Regions from separate parts of the Streptomyces sp. NPDC026417 genome, predicted to be linked through region 1. Evidence: riboswitches for the same ligand, from Rfam matches in the RefSeq annotation. Region 1 holds a riboswitch; the other holds the start of a gene.

What was found. Region 1 has a riboswitch for thiamine pyrophosphate ahead of ACZ4NT_RS22820 (purine-cytosine permease family protein). Riboswitches for the same ligand answer to the same signal wherever they lie in the genome.
Region 2: it holds a riboswitch for thiamine pyrophosphate, as region 1 does, so the genes downstream of both, thiO (glycine oxidase ThiO) here and ACZ4NT_RS22820 (purine-cytosine permease family protein) in region 1, are expected to answer to the same signal.

Annotation. Positions count from the first base shown of each region.
Region 1 is NZ_JBVHPY010000014.1:199,482-205,827, reverse strand. Features, by position in the region: gene thiD (bifunctional hydroxymethylpyrimidine kinase/phosphomethylpyrimidine kinase) at 1-733, opposite strand, end outside; gene ACZ4NT_RS22820 (purine-cytosine permease family protein) at 781-2,181, opposite strand; TPP riboswitch at 2,171-2,265, opposite strand; gene ACZ4NT_RS22815 (ComEC/Rec2 family competence protein) at 2,311-3,351, opposite strand; gene ACZ4NT_RS22810 (hypothetical protein) at 3,348-4,628, opposite strand; gene ACZ4NT_RS22805 (caspase family protein) at 4,625-5,797, opposite strand; gene ACZ4NT_RS22800 (T6SS phospholipase effector Tle1-like catalytic domain-containing protein) at 5,946-6,346, shown strand, end outside.
Region 2 is NZ_JBVHPY010000010.1:77,494-83,839, reverse strand. Features, by position in the region: gene thiE (thiamine phosphate synthase) at 66-740, opposite strand; gene ACZ4NT_RS17785 (Rv2175c family DNA-binding protein) at 830-1,201, opposite strand; gene ACZ4NT_RS17780 (NAD(P)/FAD-dependent oxidoreductase) at 1,291-2,454, opposite strand; gene ACZ4NT_RS17775 (avidin-fold protein) at 2,550-2,900, opposite strand; TPP riboswitch at 2,952-3,064, shown strand; gene thiO (glycine oxidase ThiO) at 3,062-4,258, shown strand; gene thiS (sulfur carrier protein ThiS) at 4,255-4,455, shown strand; gene ACZ4NT_RS17760 (thiazole synthase) at 4,459-5,253, shown strand; gene pknB (Stk1 family PASTA domain-containing Ser/Thr kinase) at 5,390-6,346, shown strand, end outside.

The sequences.
Region 1 (6,346 bases):
TGGCGCGGCGCACCGCGTCGGGCACCTCCCGGCCCCGGGCCAGGCCCACGGCGATCGCGGAGGCCAGGGTGCAACCGGTGCCGTGGGTGTGGCGGTTGTCGTGGCGGGGCGCGCGCAGCCAGTGCTCCTCGCTGCCGTCGGTGAGCAGGTCGACGGCTTCGCCGGGCAGATGCCCGCCCTTCACCAGCACCCAGCGCGGCCCGAACGACAGCAGTCGCCGGGCCGCCTCGGCCATGCCCCGGTCGTCCGTGGCGCGGATGCCGGTGAGCTGCGCCGTCTCGTCCAGGTTCGGCGTCGCCACGGTGGCGACCGGCAGCAGCACCGTGCGGACGGCGTCCAGCGCCTCGTCGGCGAGCAGCCGGTCGCCGTGCTTGGACACGCTGACCGGGTCCACGACCGCGGGGGCGGCGGTGTCCGCCAGCAACTCGGCGACGGTCCGCACGAGTTCGGGCGAGGCGAGCATGCCGGTCTTCACCGCCTGCACACCGATGTCGTCCACGACGCTGCGGTACTGCGCCCGGACCGCGTCGGCCGGCAGTTCCCAGGCGCCCTGGACGCCGACGGAGTTCTGGGCGGTGACCGCGGTCAGCACGCTCATCCCGTGCGCGCCCAGCGCGAGCATCGTCTTGAGGTCCGCCTGGATGCCCGCGCCGCCGCCGGAGTCCGATCCGGCGACGGTCAGGACACGGGGCGGCGCGGGGGACGCACCCGCGGGGGTGGTGGACGGTGTCATACCTGGTTCTCCCTGAAGGCGTGGGGACGCGACGGCGGGGTGCGGCGTCAGCGCCGCGTGCGCAGGCGCAGCGGCGCGTAGACCACGAGCGCCGCGACGAAGGCCGCCGGGTAGGCGAGGTCGGCACCGTGCAGGGCCTCGGCGACCGGACCGACGTACAGACCGGTGCTCATGAACGGCACCGCCGCTGCGAAAGCGGCGACGAACGCGACGAGCGCCGGCCACCAGGAGCCCGGCCGGGCGGCCTCCGTGGCCGGGTCGACGGGCGCGCCGCCGCGCGCCCGGGCCCGCCCGATCCAGTCGACCACCACGACGGCGACGAAGCCCGGAATCCAATAGCCGACGAGGAGCAGTACGTTCTGGAAGCGGGTGGTGGTGTCGGCCGCGTGCATCCACAGCACGAGCGGGAAGCCGAGAGCGGCGGCGAGGGCGGCGGCGACCGGGCGGGGCAGCCGGACCCCCATGGTCTGCAGCGCCAGGGAGCCGCTGTAGTCGTTCATGGCGTTGCTGCACAGGGCGGCGAGGGCGACGGAGAGCAGGCCCAGCGCGCCGGGCACGCCGCCGCCGAGCAGCCTGTCCACGCCCCTGGCGGTCTGGTCGGTGAAGACGGCCGCGCCCCACAGGCCGAGCGCCTGGACGGCGACGAAGGAGGCGCCGAGCCCGAGGAGGGTGCACCAGAACATCCGGGTCCGGGACGCGGTGCGCGGCAGATAGCGGCTGAAGTCACTGGCGTACGGGGCCCAGGAGAGGGCGAGGCTGAGCGCGACGGTGCAGGTCAGGACGAAGGCGCCGGCGCGGTCGGCCCCGTGCGCGGTGGCCTCGGCGGTGTGCTGGGCGCCGGTCGCGAGCTTGGCGGTGAGGGCGGCGAAGGCGGCGGCCAGGGCGAAGGTCATCACGGTCTGGAGCCGGTGGATCGCCTCGTACCCGAGGACGCCCAGGGCCCCCTGGGCGGCCATCACGACGAGGACGCCCAGCCAGAACGGCCAGCCGCACAGCCGGGCCAGCGCGTCCCCGCCGAACAGGCCGATGAGCGCGTCCCAGGCGATGGAGGACAGCCACTGGAGGGCGCCCGGCAGCACGACGGCACGTCCGAACGCCAGCCTGGCGAGCGGGAGTTGGCCCGCTCCGGTGAGACTGCCCCAGGTGCCCAGGTACGCGGTGGGCACGGCTCCGAGAAGGGTGCCGAGGACGACGGCGGTGAGCGCGGTGGCGAAGTCGAGGCCGAGCGCGATGCCGAGGGTGCCGGTGAACACGCCGGTCATGGTCAGGTTGGGCGCGAACCACACCGTGAACAGCCGGCCCGGGCCGCCGTACCGGGCGCTCTCGGGAACCGGTGCGATGCCGCGCGCCTCGACGCGCAGGTCACCGGGAGCGGCGGGCATCCGCCCGTCGAAGACGCGCTCGGGGCCGCCGAGGGCCACCTCGCCGCGGGCATGCGGCAACGACATGAGACATCCCTCCGCCAGTGCTAACTGGTTCAGGTTCGACGGGTGTGATCTCAGCCCTCGTGCGGGGCACCCCGTGTCCGGTACGGCGCACAGGATAGCCCGAGCCGTGGAGGCGGTGCCGCGCGGCCCTCAGAGTTCGAAGCCGGCGAACCCGTCCTCGGCACCGGGCGCCGGGACCGTCACCGTGTAGCCGAAGTGGTCGCGGAGTGCGGGGTCGTCCCAAGTGGCCGCGCGGTCACGGTAGTTGAAGACCAGCTCTTTCTCGGCGCCGCCGTGCCGGAGGATCCGGGCGACGGCGGTCTCGTCGGGGTGGTGGTGCCGGGCGCCGCTGGTCGAGATCAGGTAGCGGTCGCAGTCGATCAGCCCGAGCAGGTCGTTCGACAGGTTGTGGCCGCTGCCGTGGTGGGCGACCTTCAGGGCGTCCAGGTGCAGCCGGCCGCCCGCCGCCTCGGCGCGCGGCCGGATCGACTCCACCAGCCGCCCGTCGTCGGCGTCGCCGGTGAGGACGATGCGCCGGTCCTCGAACTCGAAGAGCAGGCCGATGCTGGTGGCGTTCGTGGGCGAGGCGTCGGCGCGGAACGGGGAGGCGGCGAGCTGCTCCACGTTCACGGGGCCGAAGTGCTCGAAGTCCGGCACCGGGGGGTTCTCCTCCGGGTCCCGGCCCGGGATGAGGCCGTGCCTGGCGCATTCCGCGGTCCACAGCGGGGCCAGTCGCTCCAGCCGGCCGCGGTCGGGTGAGAGCACCTCGATCGCGGACCCGTCGTCGAACCAGGCGAGCGGGCGCCCGACCTCGACGCTGCGTCCGCCGAAGGCGTCGTTCCACGGCATGCGCTGCCCGAGCAAAGTACTGGTGAGCCTCTCGCCGTCCCGGGCACCGAATCCCTCGGCGTCGAGGAGGTGGTCGAAGCCGTTGAACCACACGTCCGCGAACTCGACGGTGCGGTCGGGGTCGTCGAGCAGGGCGAGGACTCCCAGGATGTGGTCCTGGTCGACATGGGTGACCACGAGGACGTCGATCAGTCCGTCGAGGCCGGCGAGTGTGGACTTGATGCGCGGATAGGTGCGGGCGCGGCCGCCGTCGACCAGGATCCGGCGGACGAAGGTGTCGTCCCCGTACTCCAGGAGCAGGCAGTCGCCGTCCTCGCCGGGCAGCATGGTGAAGCGGATCACGGCGACCTCCTGCGCAGGGCGACGATCACGAACGGCTCCCGGGTGTCGACCCGCCACGACAGCCGGCGGGCCCGGTCGAGCCGGTCGGCGCACGCGGGGTCGTCCGGGAACTCGGAGAGGCCGTGGATGAGGCGGCTCAGGCCCAGGGTGAAGAGGGGGACGCCGCGGTCGAAGGCCTCCACTAGGGCGCCGCGGGCCGCCGCCCGCTCGGTCTCGCTGTGGGCCCGGCGCAGATGCCGCATCGCCCACAGCACGGAACCGTCGCTCATCCAGTCGAACTCGTGCCGCAGCCGGTCGAGCCACGGGTCCCAGCGGTGCGGCTGGTCCGTCAGCTCACTGCCGACCAGGACGTACGCGCCCGCCACGGCCGCGAGCGGATTGGTGATCCGGTCGTAGAGCATGGCCTCCGCGTCGCGCACGAGCGTCGCCGCCGCGTCGAAGGCTCCGCGTGCCATGTACCCCAGGGCGGGCCCCACCCGGCTGTCGCGGACGGTCACGGAGACGGCGCTGCCGGTGGGACTCTGGCGTTCGTTGACCAGGACCTCGATCTGCGCGGCCCCCCAGGGTGCCGGCAGCGTGACGACGTACTCGTTGCCTGCCAGGCAGACGACGAGGAACTGGCACGGGCCGGTGGGCTCGTCCATGGTGGGGCTGCCGTCCTCGTCGAGCGGGCCGTGCGGTCCGAACCGGTAGAGCCGGGCCGCCTCGTCGCCGAGGTCGAGGCTGGCGACGGAGTGGGGCGAGGAGCGGGCGAGTTCGAACACGGCGGAGCGCCGCACCTGTCCGTCGGCCAGCGGAAGCATGGTCGCGAAGTGCCGGCTCTCCGGTTTCGGGTCGCCGATCCAGGCCGCGTGGCCGGGTTCGACGACGGAGTCCCACTCCCAGACCCCGGACCGCGAGCCCTGGGACCGGGGCACCGGCACCGGCTCGCCGTCGTGGTACGCGCCGTAGGACTCGATGTTGCCCATGAGGTACTGCCAGGAGTGCGACTCGTAGGGCGAACCGGCGGTGCAGAGCGTGACGACGGTGTGGGCGCCCTCCCGGACCTGGGCGTCCTTGGACAGGACGACTCCCGAGGGCAGCCGGGCGGAGACGACGTAGTGGCCCGGAGCGACCTCGTAGCGGGCCGGCGGCCCCGAAGTACCGCAGGGGAACAGCACGTTGCGGTGGGTGGCCCCGCCGTCCGCCGCGAAGATGTTGCCGACGACCCGGGCCCCGTCGGGCAGGTCCGTCTCGTGCAGGCTCAGCGCGACACTCACGCTCAGGCCGGTACTCATTGCTTCACCAGCTGCACACGGCGGAAGACGGGTCGGACGGTGACGGACTTGCGCTGTACGTCCCGGTCGCCCAGCCTGGCCTCGAAGTCGTAGTCGCCGAAGCGCAGTTCGATGGCCCATTCACTCGCCGGGTCCGCTCCGCCGCCCTCCCCCGGGGCGCGCCGCAGACGCTCGCAGCCCGCCTCGCGGCAGACGAACTCCGCGGCGGCGTTGTCCTGGGCGGACGCGCAGCTCACGTACACCGGGACGACCGGCGGGCCGGGAAGTTCGTGCAGGACGAAGACGGGCAGTTCACCGACCGAGGGCACCTGGACGCCGGCGACCGCTCCGGCGAACTGCGGCTGGTGCATGAAGTGGTCGATGGCCTCCAGCAGATGGGAGGTGTTGACGCGCCACTCGCCCTCGGGGTCGTCGCTCGCGGCCCCGGCGAGACTCCGCAGCAGCGCCTCGGTGAACAGGCTGACCTGCCCGGGCCGGGCGTGCGACCGGTCCCCGGACAGGGTGGCGTAGTACGGGATGTGGAACCGCCGGGGCAGGTCGAGCGGGCGGGTACCCGCGCCCAGGGGGAGCCGACCGGCGAACCGGGTGCCCGAACTCTCGATCAGCACGTCGGAGTTGGACCGGCAGGCGTCGACGAAGAACACCTGCTGGGCCGCCTTGCAGCGCTTGAGTCCGTTCATCAGTCCCGCGAAGTCCAGCGCGCCGTTGAGCGGGTTGTGCCGGTCGGCGAAGATGTCGGCGGCGAGCAGCGCCATGTCGTCGCCCTGCGAGACGCCGTGCCCGCAGAAATAGAAGACGAGGCGGTTGTCGACGTGGCTGTCCCCCCGGTCGTACCACCGGGTGACCGCCGCGCAGATGTTGTCGATGGTGGCGACGTCGACGGCGCGGGACTCGCCGGTGCGCGGGTTCACGAACGGCGCGGGCGCGTCCTCGCTCAGGAGCAGGGCCAGACTGCCCAGCGGCCGCTCCCGGTCGTGGTACTCGGCGAGCAGCCAGGTCGCCAGGGCCCGGGCGGACAGCGGCGGTGAGCTGAGCTGCCGCATGCCGTCGGGGTCCGCGACCGGGGTCTCGCCGCCGGCGAGGTGGGGGTACTTCCCGACGCCGACGACCAGGGCGTGGGTGCGCGGGGAGTCGGCACTCGCGTCGAGGTGGATCACCGAACCGGCCATGGATCCTCCGGAACCCCACTGTGCCGGAGCATGCCCGCAGGCAGCATTTCTTTTACTATATTCCTGTACGTCAGATGTGTCCCGGTATGCCCACCGAGGCTTCCCCGACCACCGGCGATCGTCTCCGTCAGGGAACGCGAGGCCCGACATGGCCAAGAATCTCGTCGTCTGCCTGGACGGCACGGGCAACCAGTTGAAGGCGAAAGGGAACACCAACGTCGTCCGGCTCTACGAGATGCTGGACCTCGCCGTCCCCGCCCGGCAGATCGCCTACTACGACCCGGGCGTCGGCACGTTCTCCGCCCCGGGCACCTGGACTCCCGTCGGCCGCCGCCTGTCGAAGCTCCTCGGCCTGGCCTTCGGGGCCGGGATGAGGGACAACCTGGCCGAGGCGTACACGTACTTGATGAGGCATTACGAGCCGGGCGACCGCATCTACGTGTTCGGCTTCAGCCGCGGCGCCTACACCGCCCGTGCGCTCACCGGCATGCTCAGGGCGGTCGGCCTGCTGCGCCCCGGCATGGAGAACCTCGTTCCGTACGCCGTCTC
Region 2 (6,346 bases), on a different contig from region 1:
ATGAGATTTGACCGATTTGTCGACTTCTTGTCCACCCCTCGGACACCGAGCGTCACGCGCGGCTCCTACACGCCGCGCAGCCGCTTCGCGAAGTCGCCCGCGGCCGCTCCGGGGTCGTCGGCCTCGGTGATCGCCCGGACCACGACGATCCTGCGGGCGCCCGCCTCCAGGACCTGGTCCACGTTGCCCCGGTCGATGCCGCCGATGGCGAACCAGGGGCGGTCGGTGCCGAGCGAGGCGGTGTGCCGGACCAGGTCCAGGCCGGGCGCGTGACGGCCGGGCTTGGTGGGGGTGGGCCAGCAGGGGCCCGTACAGAAGTAGTCGACGCCCTCCTGGACGGCCGCGGCCTCGGCCTCGGCCGCCGAGTGCGTGGAGCGTCCGATCAGGACGTCGTCGCCGAGGATCGCGCGGGCCGCGGGGACCGGCAGGTCGCCCTGGCCGAGGTGGAGGATCGCGGCGGCGGCCGGGTGCGCGGCGCGGATCGCGTGGGCCACGTCCGCCCGGTCGTTCACCGAGAGCAGCGCGCCGTGCCGCAGGCACGCCTCGGCGAACACCTCCAGGTACGCGAGCTCCTCCGCCGCCTCCAGGCTCTTGTCGCGCAGCTGCACGAGGTCGACACCGCCCGCCAGGACCGCGTCGAGGAACTCGGCGAGGTCGCCCTGGCGCTTGCGGGCGTCCGTGCACAGGTAGAGGCGCGCGTCGGCGAGCCGGGCGCGGGCGCCGGCACCGGTCTCGGGCATCGTTCAGGTCCCCCCGTGGTCGGTGGCGCACGGACCACGGCGGCCGGCGGGCCGGCGCGCCGTGGTCCGTACACCGGAAATCGATCGGATCAGACGGCGAGCGCCTGGGCGCGGCGCTTCACCTCCGTGCCGCGATTCTCGCTCAGAGCCTGCGCGGGGGTCCCGGGCAGGGTCGAGTCGGGGGTGAAGAGCCACTCCAGCATCTCTTCGTCGGTGAAGCCGTCGTCCCGCAGGAGCGTCAGGGTGCCGGACAGGCCCTTGACGACCTTCTGCTCGGCCCCGTCGATGAAAGCGGCGGGGACGTGCAGCGCGCGGTTCTCACCACGGCGTACGGCGATGAGCTGGCCGTCCTTGACCAGCTGCCGGACGCGGGTCACCTCGACGCCGAGCATTTCGGCGATGTCGGGGAGGGTGAGCCAGGCGGGGACGAGAGCATCGATCTTTGCGTCAATCTCGGTCACGGGACAAGCCTGCCATCTGGGACCGACAGTCGGAAGCCGAGCCCGCCCGACCCGGGGAGCCGGACCGGGGTGAACCGGGCCCGGACCGCCTACGCGGCCGCCGCCTTCAGCGGTCTTGAGGGGTCGGTCAGCGCGTCCGCGTCCATCGGCGTACCCGCCTCGATGAGCTTGCGCCCCTGGGCCAGGTCCCGGGGACGGCCCACCGCGAGCAGGGCGACCAGGCGGCCCTCGCGCAGCCAGCAGACCGTCCAGGCGGCACCCGAGGGGTCGCCGCGCCACAGGGTCGTGTCGGCGGACGCGTGGTGGCCGACGTACTGGACGAAGCGGCCGAACTGCTCGGACCAGAAGTAGGGCACCGGGTCGTAGGCCGCGGGGGCCTCGCCGATGATGTTCGCCGCCACCGTGCGCGGGCCCTGGAGGGCGTTGTCCCAGTGGTGGACCAGCAGGCGGCCCTCGTACCGCCCGGACGGGAAGGAGGCGCAGTCGCCGACCGCGTAGACGTCGGGCGCGGAGGTGCGCAGGTGCGCGTCGGCCACGATCTCGCCGTGGGCGCCGAGCTCGATGCCGGAGCCGCCGAGCCAGCCGGTCGCGGGGCGGGCCCCGATGCCCACGACGACCGCGCCCGCGGGCACCCGCGAGCCGTCGTCCAGGACCACGGCGCCGGGCTCGACGCGCTCGACGCGCGCGTGGGTGCGCAGCGCGGCGCCGCTGTCGGCGTACCAGGACGCCATGGGGGCGGCCACCTCGGGCGGCAGGGCCCCGGCCAGCGGCCGGTCGGCGGCCTCGACCACGGTCACCGCGCAGCCGGCCTCGCGGGCGGCGGTCGCGAACTCGGCGCCGATCCAGCCGGCTCCGACCACCACGATGTCGTGCTGCTCCGCGAGCACCGGGCGCAGCCGCTCGGCGTCGTCCAGGGTGCGCAGCAGATGGACTCCGGGCACGCCCTCGGTGCCCGGCAGGCGGATCGGTTCCGCCCCGGTCGCGAGGACCAGGACGTCGTACGGCACGGGACCGTCGGCGGTGTCCAGCTCGTGGTCCTCGGGGCGCACGCCGAACACCTCGCAGCCGAGGCGCAGTCCGATGCCGAGCGCCTCGAAGTCGAGGTCGAAGGCGGAGCCCTCGGCCTTGCCGAGCAGCACCGCCTTGGACAGCGGCGGCCTGTCGTACGGCTGGTGCTGCTCCGCGCCGATCAGGGTCACCGTGCCGGTGAAGCCCTGTTCCCGCAGGGCGACCGCGGTCTGCACCCCGGCCATGCCCGCGCCCACGACGACGACCCGCCCCGCCGTGCGCTCCTCAGCCCGCGTCCGCTCGTTCACCTGATCACCATAGACACCTGACGGCTCGTCAGTCAGGGGGCGTGCTGGGTGATCTCCTCCACCACGCTCGTCCCACTGCCCTCCTGAGACTCCCACTGCCAGCTCTCCTCCAGCCGTACCCGTCCGTCGGCCAGCTCGACGACCGAGGACACGCAGTGCCCCGAGGAGGTCGTCCCGTCGTGCTTCAGCTGCACGTACCGGAAGTCGAGGCGGTCACCTTCACGCCTACCCACCAGATGACCTCGTACGACATCGCCGCCCGCGTACTCGGCCCAGATCTCGCCGTTCCGCTCGTGGTAGGCGAAGCGGGTGCGGGTGCCGACCTGGCCCGGCGCCTGGTCGGCGACCGGGGCGAGGACGAGGCCGTCGAGCGAGCGGGCCATGCGGGGAGCTCCTCTACTGGGGTGCGGGACGACGGGCTAGGGTGGCCAACGTAAAGCACACGCGGGAGCCCGGACGCACCGGGCTGAGAGGGAGGCTGGACGGCCTCCGACCGTACGAACCTGATCCGGGTCATGCCGGCGAAGGGAGGGGCTGGACGCCCATGTCGCGTACATCGCACGCCGCGCCCACCGCGCGGGGATCCACGGGCCCGTCGGACGTCCTGGTCGTGGGCGGCGGCATCATCGGTCTGGTGACCGCCTGGCGGGCGGCGCAGCGGGGGCTGACGGCCGCGGTCGTGGACCCCGAGCCGGGCGGCGGCGCCGCGCAGGTGGCCGCCGGCATGCTGGCCGCCGTCACCGAGCTGCACTACGGCGAGCAGACCCTGCTGGGCCTCAATCTGGCCTCCGCGCGCCGCTATCCGGACTTCGTGGCCGAGCTGACCGAGGCGTCCGGCCTCGGCCTCGGCTACCGCCGGTGCGGCACGCTCGCCGTCGCGCTCGACTCCGACGACCGCGCCCATCTGCGCGAACTGCACGCCCTGCAACAGCAGTCGGGCCTGGAGTCGGAGTGGCTCAGCGGCCGTGACTGCCGCCGTCTGGAGCCGATGCTCGCACCCGGTGTGCGCGGCGGGCTGCGGGTGGACGGCGACCACCAGATCGATCCGCGCCGGCTCGCCGCCGCCCTGGTCGTGGCCTGCGAGCGCGCCGGAGTGGTCCTGCACCGCACCTGGGCCGAGCGCCTGACCGTCGAACGGGGCCGGGCCGCCGGTGTGCGCACCGCCGACGGCACCGGACTCGCGGCCGGCCAGGTGGTGCTCGCCGCGGGCAGCCTCAGCGGACGGCTGGCGGGGGTGCCCGACGACCTGCTGCCGCCGGTGCGCCCCGTGAAGGGGCAGGTGCTGCGGCTGACCGTGCCGAAGCGGTACGCGCCGTTCCTGAGCCGGACCGTGCGCGCCGTCGTGCGCGGCAGCCAGGTCTACCTGGTGCCGCGCGAGAACGGGGAGCTGGTGGTGGGCGCCACCAGCGAGGAGCTGGGCTGGGACACCACGGTCACCGCGGGCGGCGTGTACGAGCTGCTGCGCGACGCCCACGAGCTGGTCCCCGGCATCACCGAGCTGCCGCTGACCGAGACGCGCGCGGGACTGCGTCCGGGCTCACCGGACAACGCGCCGCTGCTCGGCCCGACCGGACTGGACGGCCTCCTGCTGGCCACCGGCCACTACCGCAACGGCGTCCTGCTCACGCCGGTCACCGGCGACGCGATGGCGCACGTCCTCGCCACCGGTGAACTCCCGGACGAGGCACGCCCCTTCACCCCCAAGCGCTTCAGCCCGGCCCGCACGGAGCAGCCCGCATGAACATCTACGTCAACGGCGAGCCGCGGCGGATCGCCGCGGGCACCGCGCTCGACGCGCTCGTCGCCACCCTCACCGCGGCCCCCTCGGGGGTCGCCGCAGCCCTGAACGAGACCGTCGTCCCGCGCGCGCAGTGGTCCGGCACGGACCTCGCCGAGGGCGACCGCGTCGAAGTCCTCACCGCCGTCCAAGGAGGCTGACCCATGGCCGACGATCCCTTCGTCCTCGGCGGTACGACCTACTCGTCCCGCCTGATCATGGGCACCGGCGGCGCGCCCAGCCTGGACGTGCTGGAGCGTTCGCTGGTGGCCTCCGGCACGGAGCTGACGACGGTCGCGATGCGCCGGGTGAGCCCCGAGGCGCACGGTTCGGTGCTGTCCGTGCTCGGCCGGCTCGGCATCCGCGTCCTGCCGAACACGGCGGGCTGCTTCACGGCGGGCGAGGCCGTCCTGACCGCCCGTCTCGCCCGCGAGGCCCTCGGCACCGACCTGGTCAAACTGGAGGTCATCGCCGACGAGCGCACCCTGCTGCCCGATCCGATCGAGCTGCTCGACGCCGCGGAGACGCTCGTGGACGACGGCTTCACCGTGCTGCCGTACACGAACGACGACCCGGTCCTGGCGCGCAGGCTCCAGGACGCCGGCTGCGCCGCGATCATGCCGCTGGGCTCGCCCATCGGTTCCGGCCTCGGGATCCGCAACCCGCACAACTTCCAGCTGATCGTGGAACACGCGCACGTGCCGGTCATCCTGGACGCCGGCGCCGGCACGGCCTCGGACGCCGCGCTCGCCATGGAGCTGGGCTGCGCGGGGGTGATGCTCGCCTCGGCCGTGACCCGGGCCCGGGAGCCGGTGCTGATGGCCGACGCCATGCGGCACGCGGTGGAGGCGGGACGCCTGGCGTACCGGGCGGGCCGCATCCCGCGCCGGCACTTCGCGGAGGCCTCCTCGCCCGCCGAGGGGCTGGCGCGTCTGGACCCCGAGCGCCCCGCTTTCTAGGACGGGCCCGCAGGCCGTACCCCGGTACGGCGGCGGCGTCCGCAAAGGCACACAACAGTCACAGGTCTGCTGCATTCCGCCCCCGGAACCAGCGGACCGGGTGGGCGTGACAGTGGCGGCTCGTAGACTCACCTGCGTGGATACGACCCTTCAGGACCCGCTTGTCGGGCAGGTGCTCGACGGCCGCTACCGCGTCGACGCGCGGATCGCGGTCGGCGGGATGGCCACGGTCTACCGGGCCCTGGACACCCGCCTGGACCGTGTGCTCGCGCTCAAGGTGATGCACCCGACGCTGGCCGCCGACGCCTCGTTCGTCGAGCGGTTCATCCGGGAGGCCAAGTCGGTGGCCCGGCTCGCCCACCCGAACGTGGTGCAGGTCTTCGACCAGGGGACCGACGGGTCGTACGTCTACCTGGCCATGGAGTACGTGGCCGGCTGCACCCTGCGCGACGTGCTGCGCGAGCGCTGGGCGCTGCAGCCGCGGGCCGCGCTCGACATCCTGGAGCCGGTGCTCGCCGCGCTCGGCGCCGCGCACCGCGCGGGGTTCGTGCACCGCGACATGAAGCCGGAGAACGTCCTCATAGGGGACGACGGCCGGGTCAAGGTGGCGGACTTCGGTCTCGTCCGGGCCGTGGACACGGTGACGAACACCACCGGATCGGTCCTCGGCACCGTCTCGTACCTCGCCCCGGAGCAGATAGAGCACGGCACGGCCGACCCCCGCGTCGACGTGTACGCGTGCGGTGTCGTCCTGTACGAGATGCTCTGCGGTGACAAGCCGCACTCCGGCGACTCCCCCGCGCAGGTGCTCTACCAGCATCTGCACGCGGATGTGCCGCCGCCGTCGGCCGCCGTGCCGGGGCTGCCCTTCGCGCTCGACGGCCTGGTCGCCTCGGCGACCGCCCGCAATCCCGAGGTGCGGCCGTACGACGCGGTGGCGCTCCTCGCGGAGGTGCTGGAGGCGCGGGGCGGCCTGAGCGCCGAACAGCTGGACGCCGTACCGCCGAAGGCCGTGGCCACGGGGCACGACGGCGCCGAGGACCGCACGAGCGTGATCCCGCGCTCCCTGTCCGGGCAGCGGCCGCTGCCGGTG